Regions from separate parts of the Bhargavaea sp. GQ12 genome, predicted to be linked through region 1. Evidence: riboswitches for the same ligand, from Rfam matches in the RefSeq annotation. Region 1 holds a riboswitch; each other region holds the start of a gene.

Region 1 (4,589 bases):
CACAATAGCAGATGAAGAATAAAAAAAGAAAGCCTTCCGGTTCGTCTGACGAACGGAAGGCTTTCGCTTTTATCTATAGTGTTCTTATCACGGCGCGAACATATTGATGGTCGTGATGATGATCGGAGCGCCGAATATAACGTCTTGCAGAAAACCGCCGACGATCGGTACGACGAGGAACGCCGTACGGGATGGGCCATACTTGTTGACCGTCGCGCCCATATTCGCCATTGCGTTCGGCGTAGCCCCGAGCCCATGGCCCAGCATCCCGGAAACCATGACCGCAGCATCGTAATCCTTGCCGAGGAAGCGGAAGACAACGAAGACCGCAAATAGAATAATAAATGCTACTTGAACCAATATAATACCAACCAGTGGAAGCGCCAGGCCGACAACTTCCCAGATCTTAATGCTCATCAGAGCCATCGACAGGAAGATCGCCAGGGAAATTTCACCGATGAGGTTGATCTCTTTCATGTTGACCGTGCCTGGGAGCGTACGGTCCACCAGGTTCCGAACGATAACGGCAACGAACATCGCGCCGATATAGGCCGGCAAGACAAAGCCGGTTGCCTCCGAGAAAATTTCCCCGATGTACGTTCCGCCTGCCATCGACAGGGTGATCAACGCAATCTGAATCATGAACGAGCGTTCAGTGACAGGCTTTTCCGCCTCTTCAACGTACGCTTCAACTTTTCCTTCAGTCGGTTTCAGATCGTACTTTCTGATGAGGAATCTAGCGACAGGCCCACCGGACAAGCTCCCGGAAATCAGGCCGAGCGTGGCTGCTGCCATCCCGATCGTGACAGCCGAATCAATGCCAAGCTCTTGGATCGTCTGCCCGTAAGCAGCTGCGCCACCGTGGCCGCCGCTCATTGATACCGCCCCGCTCATGACTCCAAGGAGCGGATCGATGCCGAACACTTTGGATAGCGAGACACCGATGACATTCTGCATGAAGATGAGGATTCCACAGAAAATCAGGTAGATGATCAGGAGCTTCCCGCCCAGTTTAATTAGTTTCATGCTGGCTCCAAGCCCAACCGTCGTAAAGAATGCGACCATGAAGAGCGACTGCAGGGAAGTATCCAATGCAATTTCAACGACGCCCGTCGTTTGGAGAATAAAGGCGAGGATGGCGAAAATCAGGCCTCCGACAACAGGTGCCGGAATCAGGAACCGGTCAAGGATGCCGATGCGATTAACGAGGGCCATTCCCAGCAGGTAGAGGGCCACTGCCAGGAACAGCGTGGTAATCTGGTTAATTTCAATCATATTCTGTCACCTTTCCAAAAAAAAATAGTTCGCGGCTTCCGGACCCGGCCCGTGTCCGATTGATTCGGATTCCCCCTACGGACCGTGAAACGGTCCAGAAAACCGCAACGGTAATAGCGTTTTCAAATATGGCTGAATACGTTTGCACGTATCCTTGTTTTACCCCTTGTTTACCCGATGAACACTTGCCAAGCATGAAAACATTCCTATCCTGTATGTCCGAAAATTCATGGAATCGCTTTCGTAATCATAAGAGGATCGCTCACTTCAGTGATACACTGTTTTAAAGTATAATCAGTTTTGCAGACTTTTTACAACACTAAAACTTAAATACGCACTATTCCAAAAAGTAAATCCGCCAATATTTTCAAAGACCGGAAAGAAAAAGAGACGATTCCGCATCCCTAATTAAAGGGCGCGGAATCGTCTGCAAAAAAACAGATGTTTATTTTAGTTGTCGTATGCATTGAGGGCGTTCACGCTATGCGCGATTGCAGAACCGGCCTTGAGCGCAACCGCCACGAAAATTGCTTCCGAGAGCTCTTCCAGGCTGGCGCCGGCTTTCTTGGCATTTTTCGTATGGAGATCGATGCAGTAAGCGCATCCTGTCGTGTGTGCTGAAGCCACAGCGATCAGTTCCTTTTCCTTCACGCTCAGTTTGCCGGCCTTGAGAGCCGCACCATCGAACTTCACGAACGTTTTGAATGCCTCTTCATCCAGTTCTGCGAACTCCGGCAGACGGTTAAAGTAAGACGCTTTGTAAAACTCCCCGTCACCTTTGCCGTCGTATGCGTTCAATCCGTTTACCCCATGAGCAAGTGCCGATCCGGCTTTGAGTGCAGTCGCGACAAAGATCGCTTCAGCAACTTCCTCTTTGGAGGAGTCGTTTTTCTTGGCATTTCCGATATGCAGATCGATGCAGTAAGGGCAGCCTGTGATATGGGCAACCGCCACGGCGATCAGTTCCTTCAATTTTACGGACAGCTTTCCTTCGGCCAGTGCCTGGTCATTGAACTTGAAGAACGTTTCAAACGCTTCAGGCGCGTATTTTTTCAGTTCGAAAATTCTTCCGAAGTATTCCTTTTTGTACAGGCTGTCTGTTTTAGTTGTAGCAGTCATCTCAAAACTCCCCTTTTCATCTTTTTCTTACTTATCGGTTGAGTCGGAATAGATTGTTTTGTTAGAGCCGAAGAAAGTCCAGTCATCCAAAAAGCCCCTTCCCGATGAGGAAGAGGCAGTATGTAAGCGGCCTTCCTCATCTTTCAAGCTTGCGCTTGCTGGAGTGAGCACCTTGTTACAACGTAACGGTTGCTGCGGGATCTGCGGACCAGTTTCCTCCCCCGGCTCTTGATAAGGTCAAAGTCTATTCAATTAGTAAGATTATCCTAAGCATATCGGACCCCATATCGTCTGTCAACATGAAATCTTCAATCATTTATGAATTCAGCAATTTCTCTATTTGCTGAAGTACCACTTCCACAATGCAAATCCGACAATGGCATAAATAATGATAAATCCGTAAAGCCAGACAGTCAGCATCTCATTCACAAACATGGTCAAGCCCCCTTAGCGCCCCTGTTCCGCCTCTGGAATCAGGACTTCTTCCTGTTTTGATTCCAGAACATTTGCCAATACAAACATGGTCAAAATACCGATCCCGGTCGCCACTGCACCGGCCGTCATCGTGCTTGGGATGATGCCGCTGAAGTAGAGGATCAGGTAGGCAAGGAGTCCGATGATCATTGATGCCTCTGCTGCTCTGGCGGAAGCCTTCTTTCTCCCATACACTGCATATAAAATGGGGCCCAATGTTCCGGCTGCGACTCCGGAAATGCCGATCCACATAATATCTCCCATGTAAGCAGGCGGTTTCATCACAATCAGAAGGGCGATGATTCCCACAACAGGAACGGTCAGCCTGCTGATCCGAAGCGCGATTTTCTCCGCCTTTTCTTCGTCGACTCTGACATAGCCTTTTCTGACCAGGAATTTCAGGAAAATGTCATTGGCAAAAACAGTGGAAATCGAGACGAACAGCCCGTCCGTTGTTGACATGGCCGCAGCCAGAATCACGACACCGAATAATGCAACAACAGCAGCTGGGAATGCCCAGGCCACATATTCCATCAAAGCCAGATCCGCAACGACGTCCCCGGATCCCAGCGCCACCCTGCTATAGAGTCCTCCAAAGAGAACCAATACGCTAAGCGAAGCCACGATGACATAGGTCAGAATCATTTTACCCAGGTCTTTTTCGCTCTTGATGCCCAAAACTTTATTGAATAAGTGAGGTGCGGACGCAAAGGCCCACTGGATGCAGATTGCGCCGATCACTGCACCGATCGAATAGAAGTGAGCCGAATCAGGGTTAAAAACAGTCACGAGATTGGGATCCTGTGCCGCCAGGTTGTCGGTGATCCCGGAAAATGTGGCCGCGATGCCGTCCCTCCAGAAGATTACGATTCCGGATATGAAGATCACAATTCCTGCAATCGCCATCAGAATCACTTGAACGGCATCTGTATAGATATCCGCAAACGCTCCGCCGCCGAAAACATACACCACCACGATGACGGTGATGAGGATCAGGCCGGTACGATAGTCCATCCCCAATAAATACTCAAAAATCCTTGCTCCGGCTACAAACTGGGCGGCAATATAAAAGATGTTAAAAAGCAGAATGAGGCCGGTTCCCACACGCAAAAGGTCGCTATTATAATAGTCCCCAAGCCAATCCGGCAATGAGAGAGACTTCTGCTCTTCATTCAGTTTACGGATTTTCTTCGCGACCATCAGAACTCCTATAGCTCCCCCTCCAATCATCGCAAGCATGAGCCAGAGATTCGTGAGCCCCCACTCATGTGACCAGCCCGGATAACCGAGGAAAGTCGCAGCGCTGAGGTAAGTGGCAGCGAAAGAGAGACCCAGCACAACGGGCCCCAGGCGTCCCCCGCCTATTGCGAAGTCCCGGATGTTCTTTGTTTTCTTTGTGCCGATATAGCCAAGAACGAGCATGATTGCCAGAAAAGCGGCAAACCCGATCCAGGTAAATAGTGTGACAGTGTTCATGGCATTCCCTTCTTTTCCGTTTTACTTCACCAATGACGAAAGTTGTTTTGCCGGGTGGCTTTCAGGCAGACGCGCAGAGCCTGTGCCGAATAGGTTTTCCCGCAATGTCTTTCCCTCATATTCAGTCCGGTAGATTCCCCGCTTCTGCAGCTCCGGAACGACATGATCCACAAACTCACGGAATGTCTCGAGTGAATAACTTTGTGCGATATTGAAGCCGTCCACATCACCTACTGTTGCCCATT
Region 2 (4,589 bases), on a different contig from region 1:
AATTTCTTCAGATTCTAGGTCCTCGTTCGGGAGAACATAGTCCTGGTAAGTTTCGATTTCAAGCTCGATACCTTTTTCCTCGAGAAGCGGTTTTGCCTCTTCCAGGATGAGAGCATGCGGAACGTTGGATGCGCCGACAACGAGTTCCTTTGGCTCACCGCCGCCTTCCCCGCCTTCGGATGTTCCTGAAGACGTGTCATCTCCGCCTGCACCGCATGCTGCCAGAGCGAGTGTTCCAGTCGCCAAAAATAGTCCTGCTGCAAATTTCTTCATGATTGTTTCCCCCTTGGGTTTTGTTATTGTTTTTTAATAAAGACTTTTAGCGTTTGTCCGTCCGCTTGACCAGGATATCCCCGATCCACTGGATGGCAAAGACAATGACCAGGATCAGGATCGTGGCGACTATTGTCACGTCGGTCCGGCTTCTCTGAAATCCGTCCAGATAAGCCAGGTTGCCCAGGCCGCCTGCACCGATGATTCCTGCCATCGCCGTATATCCGACAAGCGCAATTGCCGTCACAGTGATGCCGGAGATCAGCGCCGGCATCGATTCCGGAAGAAGCACTTTCCGAATGATGGTCCACGTGGTCGCCCCCATGGAACGCGCAGCCTCAATGACTCCTTTGTCGATCTCCGCAAGTGCGATCTGGACCATCCGTCCGTAAAACGGCGCGGAACCGATGATCAGCGCCGGCAGGGCCGCATTCGGGCCGCGGATCGAACCGAGCAGGAACTTCGTCAGCGGAATCAGCAAAATGATCAGGATAATAAATGGAATCGACCGGAAGATGTTGACGAATGCCGCTGTGATCAGGTTGGACAGCCGGTTCTGATAGATTCCTTTAGGACCTGTCAGGAAAAGCAGGATGCCGAGCACGAGCCCGATCAGGAAAGTGAACAGTGTAGCAACTGCTGTCATGTATAGGGTCTCGAGCGTAGCTTCCCACATCTTGTCCCAGTCAACGTTCGGAAACAGTTGTTCAATCACGGTCGATCACCTCTGTTTCCACGCCTTCCGAGTGAAGGAATTCCACTGCCTCGGTAATCGCTGACTCATCGCCGGCCAGATTCAGGATGATGGACCCGAAAGTCCCGCCATGCGTCTGCGAGACATTGGCCTGCAGGATGTTGACATCGATGTTGAATGTCCGGATGAGCCGGGCAAGTACAGGCTCTCCCGTACGTTCGCCGACAAAGCCCAGACGGATCAATGTGCCGTCCGGGTTTTCCTTGATCAGTTGCCCGATCGCCTGCTTTACATCAGGTGACTCCGTGACCTGTGAGACAAAACGCTTCGTGATCGGCTGCTGCGGCGAGCGGAAGACCTGGAGTACATTCCCCATCTCGACGACCCGGCCTGCCTCCATGACCGCCACCCGGTGACAGATTTTCCGGATGACGTGCATTTCATGCGTAATCAGCACAATCGTGAGGTTCAGCCGCTTATTGATATCTGTGAGAAGGTCCAGGATCGAATCGGTCGTCTCCGGGTCGAGTGCGGAGGTGGCTTCGTCGCAGAGCAGTACATCCGGATCATTGGCCAGCGCGCGGGCAATCCCGACACGCTGTTTCTGTCCGCCAGAGAGTTCGGACGGATAGGCGTCCTCTCTGCCCTCAAGGCCGACGAGCCGGATCAGCTCCCGTACTTTCGGCTCCCGATCCACTTTTTTCACCCCTGCAATTTCCAGAGGGAATGCAATGTTCTCCGCAACCGTACGGGACCATAGCAGATTGAAGTGCTGAAAAATCATACTCACCTTCTGGCGGGCCTTCCTCAGATCCGCCCCGGAGACCGAGGACATTTTCATGCCGTTTACAGTCACGTTGCCGCTCGTCGGCTTTTCAAGGCCATTCAGCATACGGATCAGTGTGCTTTTACCTGCACCGCTGTAGCCGATGATGCCGAATATCTCCCCTTCACGGATTTCAAGATCCACCGCATCGACCGCGGTGAGTGTCCGGTTGGAAAGCCGGAACTGTTTGGTTATCTGTTCTAACTTAATCATTTGGTCACCTCTGTAATAAAAAAGACCTGTCTGCGGGCAGGCAGACAGGTCGCGCAGCCGTTCCGTCTCAGGTCCGGCGCATTTCCTCTCATCTGCCAAAGCGCTTGCGCTTTGAGTGATTTGGCACCATTTCACGTTTCCGTGACGGTTGCCGGGCTTCATCGGGCACTTCCCTCCGCCGCTCTCAATAAGAGTTTCCGTATTCGTTTAGGTTCATCCGTCTGTAGGATGACTGATGGATGAAACTATATCATAGCGCCTGATTGGCGTCAACTTAATTTTTCATAGAGATATGGGACCGACTGGAAAGCATATATCTTCTCCACTTCCCTGCCCTCTTTTGCAACCAGAAGGCACGGAACGCTCTCCACAACATACTTGGCGGCAACTTCTTCATGATAGTTGAGGTCGGCCTTGCCCAGTTTGACTTCCGGAAGGAGTTTTTCCACGACCTCCATCATCCTCGACGCCACCTGGCACGTCCCGCAAAGCGGTGTATAGAGGTAAAAAGCGGCCGTGGCCGGGCTTTTCGATGCTTCTTCAAATTGTTGCAGATTCCATTCTTCCAAACATGCTCATCCTTTACAGCAGAAATTCGGTCTTGATTTCGATGTTTGCCGACAGGAGCTCTTCCGCGAGCACACGGAGCGGCGTTGTCGCCACCTCCCGGTATACGCGGTCCGTATACAAATGCCGGGCTTCCGGATACTCTCTCCTGAGTAGCGCCCGCAACTTTTCACCGGAACGGTCGGCATCGAAAAACGCGTAGATATCCGCACCTTCGTACGGTTCGAGAAGTTCTTCGATCCTGGTCGGGCTTGCCGTTCCGTTCGTGCAGATAATATCCACCGGTTCATCCAGTAGCCGGGAAATCCGTTTCCTGTCTGAGCTGCCTTCGACGATAATTACTTTGTCGTTCATCCTGATCCCTCCACGAGCACACCGTGTGATTCAGGACTCATCCGGTTAAGGCTTCGGCTCCGGACGGGGTCCTTCTCTATTAGAAGATGCAAAAAACGCCGGAAGATGCCGGCGTTTCCTGCATGCAGGTCAGCCCTGCGTCATTTGATCGTATTGTTCAGCAGACATAAGCTTATCGATTTCCGAAGAATCAGACGGTTCAACAACGACCATCCACGCCTTTTCGTAAGGCGATTCGTTGACGAACTCAGGGCTATCCTCGAGATCTTCGTTCACTTCAACGACAGTGCCGCTGATCGGTGCATACAGTTCGGATACCGTCTTGACCGACTCAACGCTTCCGAAAGGCTCGTCCGCCTTGATTTCGTCGCCAACTTCAGGCAGTTCGACGAATACGATATCGCCGAGTTCAGCTTGCGCAAAATGTGTGATACCGATCCGGGCCTTGCCGTCTTCAGTCTTGACCCATTCGTGTTCTTCAGAGTAGCGAAGTTCTGTTGGTGTGCTCATTCTGACCCCTCCAGGAATTAGTTATCCATCCATCTCAGTTTGCCATACAGCGGCAGGAAACTCAATAGTCGCTTAATTCCATACGGATTCAAAATCCGCTTCCCGGAATCCGACGGTCGCTTTTTCACCGTCAAAGACGATCGGACGCTTGATCAGCATCCCGTCAGAGGCGAGAAGACTGATCTGCTCATCCTCAGACATCCCGGGAAGGCGGTCTTTGAGACCGCCTTCCCGATAGACTTTCCCGCTTGTGTTAAAGAATTTCTTTAGCTCGAGGCCGCTTGCAGCAATAATTTCCCGGAGCTGTTTTTCGGACGGTGGCGCGTCCTTGATATCGATTTCATCATAGTCCACCCCATGCTCATCCAGCCACTTTTTTGCCTTCCGGCAGGTGGTGCACTTCGGATATCCATAATATGTGATCGCCATTCCCTTGCCTCCCTGCTTCTGCTCATGGGACAAGTATAACAAAAAGCAAGCCCGTTCTGCTTGATGCAGGCCGGGCTTGTAAGAATAACCGGTTCAGACTGTGTATTTAAGGGCTTCGTTCAGCTTGTCTGCCGCTTCACGCTTCAGAGGAATAAGGTTCTTCGGCGTGTAGCGGGTGAGTTTGCGAAGAGCGGACAGCATCATGCGCTGGTTGTCGCCTTCAACGGAAGCGATAAGAACTTCCTTCGCTTCCTGTTCGATGCGCTGCATCGCTTCCTGGCAGAAGACTTCTGTGTAAAGGACCTTCTGGCGGGATTTCTCCTCACCATCTCGGCGGACCGCTTTTTCGGAGCGGAGCAGCGCGGATTCCATCGCGAAGATATCGTTTGCGATGTTGGCAATGTTGACGAGGACTTCCTGCTCGTCTTCAAGCTTCGTGCCAAAGCGCTGTGCAGCCATGCCTGCCGCGAGAAGGCCGATTTTCTTCGCATTCTTCACGAGGATTTTCTCTTGCGCGAGTGCTTCGTCGCCCGGCTCTTCCGGCATCATCATGAGCAGCTCTTCCTGAAGGGACTGGGCTTTCTGGAGAAGCGGCAGTTCACCCTTCATCGCTTTCTTGAGGAAAGTGCCCGGCACAAGAAGGCGGTTGATTTCATTCGTCCCCTCGAAGATCCGGTTGATGCGGGAATCCCGGTACGCACGCTCGACTTCATATTCCTGCAT
Region 3 (4,589 bases), on a different contig from region 1:
TGACCGCGCAGCTCGCGGCGACGGCTGGCGATGTTCGGGTGTTCGGAGAGCCTGTCCACTTATTGAAAGACCCGTCACGCATGAAGAAGATCGGCATCCTGACCGATAACAGCGGCCTGTACGACCGGCTGACCGTCCAGGACAATCTGGCGCTTTATGCGGATCTGTACGACGTCGGAAAAGAGCGGATCCGCGAAGTGCTGGAGATGGTGAACCTTCTCGGCGAAGAAAAGACACCTGTCAAAAAGCTTTCCAAAGGGATGAAGCAGCGCGTCACACTCGCCCGGGCCATCCTTCATAAGCCGGCCCTCCTGTTCCTTGATGAGCCGACGTCAGCGCTTGACCCGACGACGACCAAGCATATCCATGAAGGGCTCCGCGAGCTGAACCGGGAAGGCACGACGATCTTTTTGACCACACACGATATGGATGAAGCGGAAGCACTGTGCGACCGGGTCGCCTTCCTCCATGATGGGGAGATTAAGCTGTTCGATACCCCGCAGAACCTGCGGACGATGTCCGGCAGCCCGACAATTTCTCTTTTACTAAAAGACAAGACAACTGTCACCGTAGAGCCAAATGAATCCGGAGCCGCTGCAATCGCCGGCTACATGGCAAGCGGAAACCTGCTGACGATCCACTCGAATGAGCCGACACTCGGCGACCTGTTCGTACAACTGACCGGGAGGAACCTATGATGACCACATTTTCGATGAAGCGTGTCAACGCAATTTTCGTGAAAGACTGGAAAGACCTTCAGCGCAACTCGTACGTGCTGTTCACGCTGGCCCTGCCCCTCTTCTTCGCTGCCTGGCTCGGGCGTATCGGCGCGGACAGCGCAGAAATGATTTCCTTCCCGATTGTCTTCGCCCTGGTCATCGCCGGTGCCTTTGTCCAGGCCGCGATGGTTGCGGAAGAAAAGGAAAAGAATACATTGCGCGGGTTGCTGCTGTCTCCGGCAAGCGTGGCAGAAGTGTTTATCGGGAAAAGCCTGCTGAGCGGGGTCATGACACTGGTTGTCGTGGCCGGATGCATCTGGCTTGCTGAATTCAGTGTCCCTTCCCTCCCCCTGTTTGCGCTTAGCATTGTCATCGCACTCGTCATCTTCCTCGCGATCGGCACGCTGCTCGGACTGCTGTCCCGAACAGTCATGGAAACAAGCATCATTGGTATGCCCGTCATGCTGATCTTCGGAATGTCCTCGATGTTCAAGTCGATGATTACGAATGAAGCGATTTTGACCGTGATGGATTACCTCCCGAATGAATTGCTGATGAACATCTGGGTTGGATTGGAAAACGGTGCTGCCGCCAGTGAATCGTTCCTGATCCTCACTGTATGGGCTGTAGTGTCAGTCGCAGCGACTGTGATTGTGTACCGTAAACGACGGATGGACTGATAGAGTGTAAGCCCCGGCATGTGAGTGCCGGGGTTTTATTATGGGGCTCAATATCGTCATTCGGGATGAAAGTTTCGTCATTCGGGACGGCAATCTCGTCATTCACGCCTCCGATTTCGTCATTCGCAAATTTCCAGGATGCAAATGACGAGATTTAGATGCTGAATGACGAAATTAAGCGGGGAATGACGAAACCTCCCGCTCTATACTTCCAGTTGAAAGCTTCCGCCATGCCGGAAGCTTTTCACCCACTAAATATGCCGTCCTCTATTTTTCACGTAATGGTCCTGCAAACTCCACTCCCCGTACGCCACAACGAGTCGCAAACGCTTCCATTATATTCACAATTAATCAGAATAAAAATACTTTTTGCAAGTCATTGACTTCCTTACTTTATCCCAGTAAAGTTAGTTTCAATTCTTGCACTAATCGAATATGCACATCTTTTCTTATCAAGAGAGACCGAGGGACAGGCCCTAGGACGTCTCGGCAGCGGACCCCACTCAGTGGAGGCACCGTGCTAATTCCTGCAGATGCCTGGTGCATCTGGAAGATGAGAAAAAGATGGCCTACCCGGTCCTCTTTTTCTCTTTATGAGATTAAGAGGATTTTTTCATTTCTGACAACAACAGGAGGTACGCCGGATGATTGAATTTAAACAAGTCTCCAAGACATTCCGGCTTGGAAAGCGTGAAGTACACGCGGTAAAGGATGTGTCGCTGAAAGTCGAGCAGGGCGACATCTACGGAATCATCGGCTTTAGCGGAGCCGGAAAAAGTACGTTGCTGCGGCTGGTGAACCTGCTGGAGCGGCCGAGTGAGGGCTCGATCGAAATCCAGGGCGTGAATGTCACGTCCCTCTCCGCCAAAGAGCTGAGAAAGCAACGCAGGAACATCGGGATGATCTTCCAGAACTTCAACCTGTTCAATTCGCGGACGGTTGCCGGGAATATCGCGTATCCGCTGAAGCTTGCCGGCACCCCGAAGCACGAGATCAACACCCGTGTGGAAGAGCTTCTCCGCTTCGTCGGCCTTGCGGACAAAGCGAAGGATTATCCGGATCAGCTGTCGGGCGGGCAAAAGCAGCGCGTCGGAATCGCGCGGGCGCTCGCAACCAACCCGGACATCCTGATCTGTGATGAGGCGACATCCGCGCTTGACCCGGATACGACGGCAGATGTGCTGCGCCTCCTGAAACAGGTCAACCGGGAGTTCGGGATCACGATCCTCCTGATCACTCACGAAATGGAAGTGATCCAGTCGGTCTGCACGAAAGTTGCCGTCATGGAGAATGGTGAAGTGATCGAGTCGGGCGGCGTGTTCGAAGTGTTCACGGATCCGCAACACACGACGACCAAGCGGTTCATTCATTCCGTCCAGCAGGACCTCCCTTCCCCGAATGTCCTCGCCGAGTGGCGGGAAGCCGGCGGCGGCAGGCTGTACCGCCTGCAGTTCAAAGGGCCTGTCGCGAACGAGCCGGTACTTTCGACGGTTACGGCAAAACACGGGATTACGTTCAACATCGTGTACGGATCCGTCCGGGAGCTTGAGGAGCGGCTGTTCGGAAATCTGATCGTCTCGTTCCTCGGCGATCCGGCGGACGTCGAAGCCGCCATCAAGGAAATTGCAACCCTGACAGACATCGAGGAGGTGCAGGAAATTGAACGTTGATTGGACATCCTTCTGGCCGCGGATCGTCGAAGCGACCGGCCAGACGATCACTATGGTCATCGCCACACTCATTTTCGGATCGATCCTCGGCATCATCATGGGGCTCCTCCTGTTTGTAACCCGCCAGAACAATATTCTGGAGAATAAATTCCTCTTTAACCTATTGAATATCGTAATCAATATCATCCGGCCGGTGCCGTTCATCATCTTCCTCGTTGCCATCTCGCAGGTGACACGCCTCGTGGTCGGCACGACGATTGGAACGGCGGCCGCGATCTTCCCGATGACGATCGTCGCAAGCTTTACAATCGCAAGGGTCGTCGAGAACAACCTCGTCAGCATCGACCCAGGCGTCATCGAAGCCGCGCAGGCTATGGGCGCAAGCCCGCTCCGGATCATTTTCACGGTCCTGATCCCGGAAGCGCTCGGACCACTCGTTCTCGGCCTGACGTTCGTCACGGTCACGCTGATCGACTTCTCGGCCGTTGCCGGAACGGTCGGCGGCGGAGGCCTCGGCCATATCGCGATGACCTACGGCTACCAGCGCTTTGACGCCAGCGTCATGATCGTCACCGTACTGATTTTGATCGTCCTCGTGCAGCTGGCACAGTGGCTCGGGAACACGCTCTCCAGGAAAATCATGCGGCGCTGATAAAAGCCGCCCCGCACGTATAAAACAAAAAGGAGTCTCTATTATGAAAAAAATCTGGATTCTGGCAATCGCCCTGATTGCCTCCCTCACCCTTGCGGCATGCGGCGGGGCAAGCGGAGAAAATGCGGACGGCGAAACCGTCAAAGTGAAGATCGGCGTAAACGGCGCGGACGGCGCACAATGGCCGATCCTGCAGGAAAAGGCAGCAAAAGAAGGCATCGAAATCAAACTGATCGAGTTCGCCGACTACACGCTTCCGAACAACGCCCTTGCCCAAGGGGACATCCAACTGAACGCCTTCCAGCACATCGCGTTCCTCGGCCAGTATGTCACTGAAAGCGGCAACGACATCATTCCGATCGGCTCCACGATGTTCGCACCGATGGGTCTGTATTCCGAGAAAATCTCTGACGTCTCCGAGCTGAAGGAAGGCGACAAAATTGCCATCCCAGATGACCCGTCCAACCAGGCACGCGCACTTCTTCTACTTGAAAGCGCCGGACTTATTACACTTGCTGACGACTTTGGCATGTTCGGTGACCCGTCCAAGATTGCGGATAACAAACTGAACCTCGATATCTTGCCGATGACTGCCCAGCAGACGCCGCGCGTCCTGCCTGACGTCGCCGCTTCGGTCATCAACAACGGCGTGGCCGGACAGGCCGGCTTCTCCCCTAAGGAAGATGCCATCTTCGTGGAAGATGAAACCGACGAAAACGTCCACCCTTACGTCAACATCATCGCGGCACGCGGTGAGGACAAGGATAATGAAACGTACAAGCGCATCGCAGAGCTTTACCAGGAAGAAGACATTGCCGAGGCTGTTAAAGAAGACACGAATGACGGATCCATCCTCGTCGAACTCAGC
Region 4 (4,589 bases), on a different contig from region 1:
CGGAAGTTCTCGAGATGCTTCCATATTGCCATCACGAATAGTCCGGCAGCAATCAGGTCAGGTCCGATTCCCGCAGCAAAAACGACGGCAGTCACAGTGAAGGTGACATACAGCATGAGGACGCCGAAGACGAGAAAGTCGGTTGCGAGAGAGACGAGGATCAGCAGCGCAAGCCCGATAAGACCGATTTTCCAGTCAAAGCCGAGGAGCACACCGATGACCGTGGCCGTCCCTTTACCGCCATTAAAGCGCATATGGAATGGGAAGTTATGCCCGAGGATCGTCGCGGCCGCCACCGCGAAAACAAGCAGTGCGCTTGCTTCAGGACCGAGTCCGGCCGAGGTGGCGATGCCCCTGGTGAGGAGCACAGCCGCGATGCCTTTCCCGATGTCGATGGCGGCGACGAGTGCGCCATATTTTTTGCCGAGGACGATGGCCGCATTTGATGCACCGGCGTTTTTGACGCCAGTTTCTTTCAGATTTACACCGGACAGCCGTCCGGCAATGGTGGATCCGTGGATGTTGCCGATCAGGTAGCCGGCAATCACCGCAACGGCGATCCATAACCAGCCCATGGATTCGGGCATGTTTTCAGCCTCCAATCTTGGCGGATACCTTATATTAAGGTTCATTCATCCTAATATAAGGCGGATTCAGCCATCAGCCGCTCTGCATGATCATATGCGAACGGTCAAATCGCTTTTCAGCAAGGTCTTCTTGCCGGATGCAGAAGTACAGCATGCCGAGGTCGCCCCAGACGGCATCCAGGTCGTCATCGCTATCCATCTGGAAAAGAAGGACGTAGTCATCCGCCGCTTTCGCGGCTTCGTCCCAGTCTGCAATTCCGTCGCCATAGTGGGCGATTTCAGCGAACACCGGGTTCTGCACGGCAAACGGATGACCGAGCATCTGGTGGTGGGCATCTTCTTCCAGCAACTCGAAGATCGCCTCGCCGGCCTCGTCATCGAAGTCCATCCCGATGATTGCATCGGCATCCAGCGTTTCCACGGCGTGGAAGACGGCAGCGAATTCCGGAAGCATCCGCTCTTCCGGCACATCACACCGTTCAAGTCTGGTCGGATCTTCATGATAAAGGACCTTCCAACCGCTCCGGTCAGACTCATCGCCGCCCCACGGCTGTTCCTCGGTGTCATAGAAGAAAGACAGGATGCCTGTGTCGGGAAGCGGGTGAACATCTCCGGCAAGCGCTGCGTCCGACAGGTTGATCTGCGCAATCAGCGTGAGCGGCTTGCCGTCTTTGGACGGGATCTCTACATCAGGCGGAAGGTCCGGCGCGCCTCCGAACTTCGATGCACCGGGCGCCAGCGTCCCGGCGGCGTCTTCTTTATTTAGTCGGAAGCCCGGCTTCGCCAGTTCGGAGAATGGCGCGATGTATTCGGCTAGTCCATTTGCTTCCAGCTTATCTCTCCAGGTTTTCATAGAATTCCTCCTCGGATCGGCAGTCTCCTAAGTTAACGGATGAGAAGGCAGAAACGTTTCATGTTTTTTCTGAAAAATACACTTGACTTTGCCCGCTGCACAGTCCTATACTGTTTACCAGATGGAAAACAAAATCAGAATACTCTTATCAAGAGCGGCGGAGGGAATAGGCCCTGCGAAGCCCGGCAACCGGCAGACCATGTCTGCAAAGGTGCTAATTCCTACAGATCCGGGAGCGGATCTGACAGATAAGGGGAGGCATGCGGCGTGTTCGCATCGGCCCTCTTCCTATCAGAGAAGAGGGTTTTTCATTTTCCGAAAAGACAAAACCTCCTCTCCTATCGTGTTTCCATCGAAACCATACCTTTAGGAGGAAATCAATATGACAAACTTTAAACCAGAAACGATTCTCGTGCACGGAGGCCAGGAGCCGGATCCGACAACAGGCGCGATCGCCGTACCGGTCTACCGCACGACAGCTTACGCATTCCGTGACACAGAGCACGCGCAGAACCTGTTCGCCCTAAAAGAGTCCGGCAACATCTACTCCCGCATCATGAACCCGACAGTAGACGCGTTCGAAAAGCGCATCGCGGAACTGGAAGGCGGCACGGCTGCCGTTGCACTTTCTTCCGGGATGGCGGCAATCGCGTTCTCGATCCTGAACGTTGCACAGGCCGGTGACGAAATCGTTTCCGCGGCAAACCTTTACGGCGGAACATACAACCTGTTCGCGGTGACACTTCCGCGCTATGGCATCAACGTGAAGTTCGTCGACTCGACAGACCCTGAAAACTTCCGAGCGGCGATCAACGACAAGACAAAGGCGATCTTTGGCGAAATCATCGGCAACCCGAGCCTGAATGTCCTTGATGTGGAAGCTGTTGCGAACATCGCGCATGAAAACGGCCTGCCGCTCATCATTGACTCCACATTCGCTTCGCCTTATGGCTCGAACCCGATTGAGCATGGTGCGGATGTTGTCGTTCACTCCGCAACAAAATGGATCGGCGGACACGGCCGCGGCGTCGGTGGCGTAGCTGTTGACGCGGGCAAATTCGACTGGACACAGGGACGCCACCCTGGCTATACAGAGCCGGATGAGACTTACCACGGCCTCCGCTACGGCATCGACACGGCGCAGGCCGCATTCGCAACACGCCTCCGTGTGCAGCTGCTCCGCGACTTTGGCCCGACACTCAGCCCGGATAATGCGTTCCTCTTCCTTCAGGGACTTGAGACGTTGCACCTCCGCATCCAGCGGCACAACGAAAACGCTCAGAAAGTTGCGGAATGGCTGAAGGATCACCCATCTGTCGAGTGGGTCCAGTACAACGGCCTCGAAGAGCACCCGTCGTACGAACTCTCCAAAAAGTACCTGAAGAGCGGCGCCGGATCGGTCGTCATCTTCGGCATCAAAGGCGGACGCGAAGCGGGCCGCAAGCTGATCGACAACGTGAAGCTGTTCTCGCATGTCGCGAACGTCGGCGACGCACGCTCGCTCATCATCCACCCGGCATCTACAACGCACCAGCAGCTGTCGGCGGAAGACCTGAAGAAAACAGGCACAACTGAAGAACTTGTCCGCCTCTCCGTCGGTCTCGAGAACGTCGAAGACATCATCGCCGACCTGAAACAGGCGATTGAAGCAGCGGCGCCAGTCAAAGCTTAAATTAATATATAATGTTTAAACTATTTTAAATTTTCCCGCCCCGGGGGTTTCCTTATGGGGCGGAACTTGTTATATTGGAAGGAATCTTTATGTCGGAGGTGTTCGCCCATGGCTCCAGTGAAAGCGGCCATCCTTGGATTCGGTACGGTCGGCCAAGGCATTTATACAATCGTGAATGAACGGAAACAACAACTTGAGAAAACGATCGGTTCCCCGATCGAAATTGCTGCCATCCTCGTCCGCGACTTGGATAAAACCCGCCCTGAGACCCCGGGAGTCCTCATTACCGACCGGTTTGAGGAGATCCTGGCCATCCCGGATCTGAAGGTCGTTTTCGAAGCGATCGTCGGCGAAGAGCCGGCACGCACCTATCTGGAGCAGGCGATCGCCGCCGGCTGTCATGTCGTAACTGCGAATAAAGTGATGTACGCCAAAGCTGCTCCTGCACTTGAACGGCAAGCCAGGGAACAGGGGACCGGCATCGGATATGAGGCAACCGTCGCAGGCGGCGTTCCGGTGATCAAAACGATCGATAACCTGAACCTTTCCAACGAAGTGACCGGCATCCAGGGCATTCTGAACGGAACTTCGAACTTTATTCTGACGAAGATGCGCAAGGAATCGTGTACCTTCGAGGAAGTTCTGAAGGAAGCGCAGGAACTCGGCTATGCCGAAGCGGACCCGACCAATGACGTGTCCGGGTTCGATGCCTTCTGCAAGTTGATGATCCTGAGCGGCCTGTCGTTCGGTGAGCAGCCGGACTGGGAGAACGTGCCGATGGAAGGCATCGATGCGCTTTCTCTTGACGAAGTGATCGACGCAGACCGCCAGGGCCTCCGCTACCGCCATATCGCGGATGTCCGCCGCGGGGAAGACGGTTCCATCCAGGCATCCGTCGGCCCGGTGCTGATCGGCCCGGACCATCCGCTGTACGGCATCGACGGCGTCGACAACGCCGTCGCCATCGAAACGGCCTACGCCGGAACGCTCACCGTCATCGGCCCTGGGGCAGGCATGCTGCCGACCGCGAGCGTGATGGTCGAGGACGCAGCGGTGCTGCTGCGGAAACACGCCACCTTTCGCGAACTCGTAACCCGTTCATGAAAAAAGCGATGCCTCGCCTTGAGCGGGGCATCGCTTTTGTGTTGCGGGGAACTGAGTTTGAAGAATAGCCCTCCGAGTTTGAAGAATAACCGCCCGAGTTTGAAGAATAGCCCCCTAAGCTTGAAGAATACGAGCGGCGGCTGCGCGCCGGCCACAAAAAAGGAGATCCCCGGTAAATTCGGGGATCTCCTTTTATTCAGGAAACAGGTCAGACGACAGGTACCGCTCGCCCGTGTCCGGCGCGAGACAGAGGACGTTGGCGCCTTTCGGCAGCTTCTTGGCGATCTGGACGGCGAAGTGGGCGGATGCCGCCGCGGAGGCACCGACGAAGATGCCTTCTTCCGCGGCCAAGCGCCGAGCCATCACCTGGGCG

Evidence for each region. A riboswitch is a leader RNA that binds a small molecule or an ion and turns the genes downstream of it on or off. The one in region 1 is predicted to bind S-adenosylmethionine.
Region 2: it holds a riboswitch for S-adenosylmethionine, as region 1 does, so the genes downstream of both, AC6CHQ_RS09120 (methionine ABC transporter ATP-binding protein) here and AC6CHQ_RS11510 (carboxymuconolactone decarboxylase family protein) in region 1, are expected to answer to the same signal.
Region 3: it holds a riboswitch for S-adenosylmethionine, as region 1 does, so the genes downstream of both, AC6CHQ_RS02570 (methionine ABC transporter ATP-binding protein) here and AC6CHQ_RS11510 (carboxymuconolactone decarboxylase family protein) in region 1, are expected to answer to the same signal.
Region 4: it holds a riboswitch for S-adenosylmethionine, as region 1 does, so the genes downstream of both, AC6CHQ_RS03010 (O-acetylhomoserine aminocarboxypropyltransferase/cysteine synthase family protein) here and AC6CHQ_RS11510 (carboxymuconolactone decarboxylase family protein) in region 1, are expected to answer to the same signal.

Annotation. Positions count from the first base shown of each region.
Region 1 is NZ_JCAXEU010000012.1:38,861-43,449, forward strand. It holds gene AC6CHQ_RS11500 (LLM class flavin-dependent oxidoreductase) at 1-22, shown strand, start outside; gene gltS (sodium/glutamate symporter) at 88-1,275, opposite strand; gene AC6CHQ_RS11510 (carboxymuconolactone decarboxylase family protein) at 1,726-2,394, opposite strand; SAM riboswitch class I at 2,528-2,632, opposite strand; gene AC6CHQ_RS11515 (sodium:solute symporter family protein) at 2,842-4,344, opposite strand; gene AC6CHQ_RS11520 (LLM class flavin-dependent oxidoreductase) at 4,366-4,589, opposite strand, start outside.
Region 2 is NZ_JCAXEU010000008.1:50,438-55,026, forward strand. It holds gene AC6CHQ_RS09110 (MetQ/NlpA family ABC transporter substrate-binding protein) at 1-273, opposite strand, end outside; gene AC6CHQ_RS09115 (methionine ABC transporter permease) at 320-988, opposite strand; gene AC6CHQ_RS09120 (methionine ABC transporter ATP-binding protein) at 981-2,006, opposite strand; SAM riboswitch class I at 2,092-2,200, opposite strand; gene AC6CHQ_RS09125 (thioredoxin family protein) at 2,276-2,575, opposite strand; gene AC6CHQ_RS09130 (toprim domain-containing protein) at 2,589-2,927, opposite strand; gene gcvH (glycine cleavage system protein GcvH) at 3,057-3,437, opposite strand; gene AC6CHQ_RS09140 (arsenate reductase family protein) at 3,510-3,866, opposite strand; gene AC6CHQ_RS09145 (acyl-CoA dehydrogenase FadE) at 3,960-4,589, opposite strand, start outside.
Region 3 is NZ_JCAXEU010000002.1:161,263-165,851, forward strand. It holds gene AC6CHQ_RS02560 (ABC transporter ATP-binding protein) at 1-698, shown strand, start outside; gene AC6CHQ_RS02565 (ABC transporter permease) at 698-1,399, shown strand; SAM riboswitch class I at 1,846-1,959, shown strand; gene AC6CHQ_RS02570 (methionine ABC transporter ATP-binding protein) at 2,044-3,069, shown strand; gene AC6CHQ_RS02575 (methionine ABC transporter permease) at 3,059-3,721, shown strand; gene AC6CHQ_RS02580 (MetQ/NlpA family ABC transporter substrate-binding protein) at 3,765-4,589, shown strand, end outside.
Region 4 is NZ_JCAXEU010000002.1:251,798-256,386, reverse strand. It holds gene AC6CHQ_RS03020 (glycerol-3-phosphate acyltransferase) at 1-587, opposite strand, end outside; gene AC6CHQ_RS03015 (YwqG family protein) at 661-1,440, opposite strand; SAM riboswitch class I at 1,583-1,695, shown strand; gene AC6CHQ_RS03010 (O-acetylhomoserine aminocarboxypropyltransferase/cysteine synthase family protein) at 1,823-3,112, shown strand; gene AC6CHQ_RS03005 (homoserine dehydrogenase) at 3,221-4,216, shown strand; gene cysK (cysteine synthase A) at 4,409-4,589, opposite strand, start outside.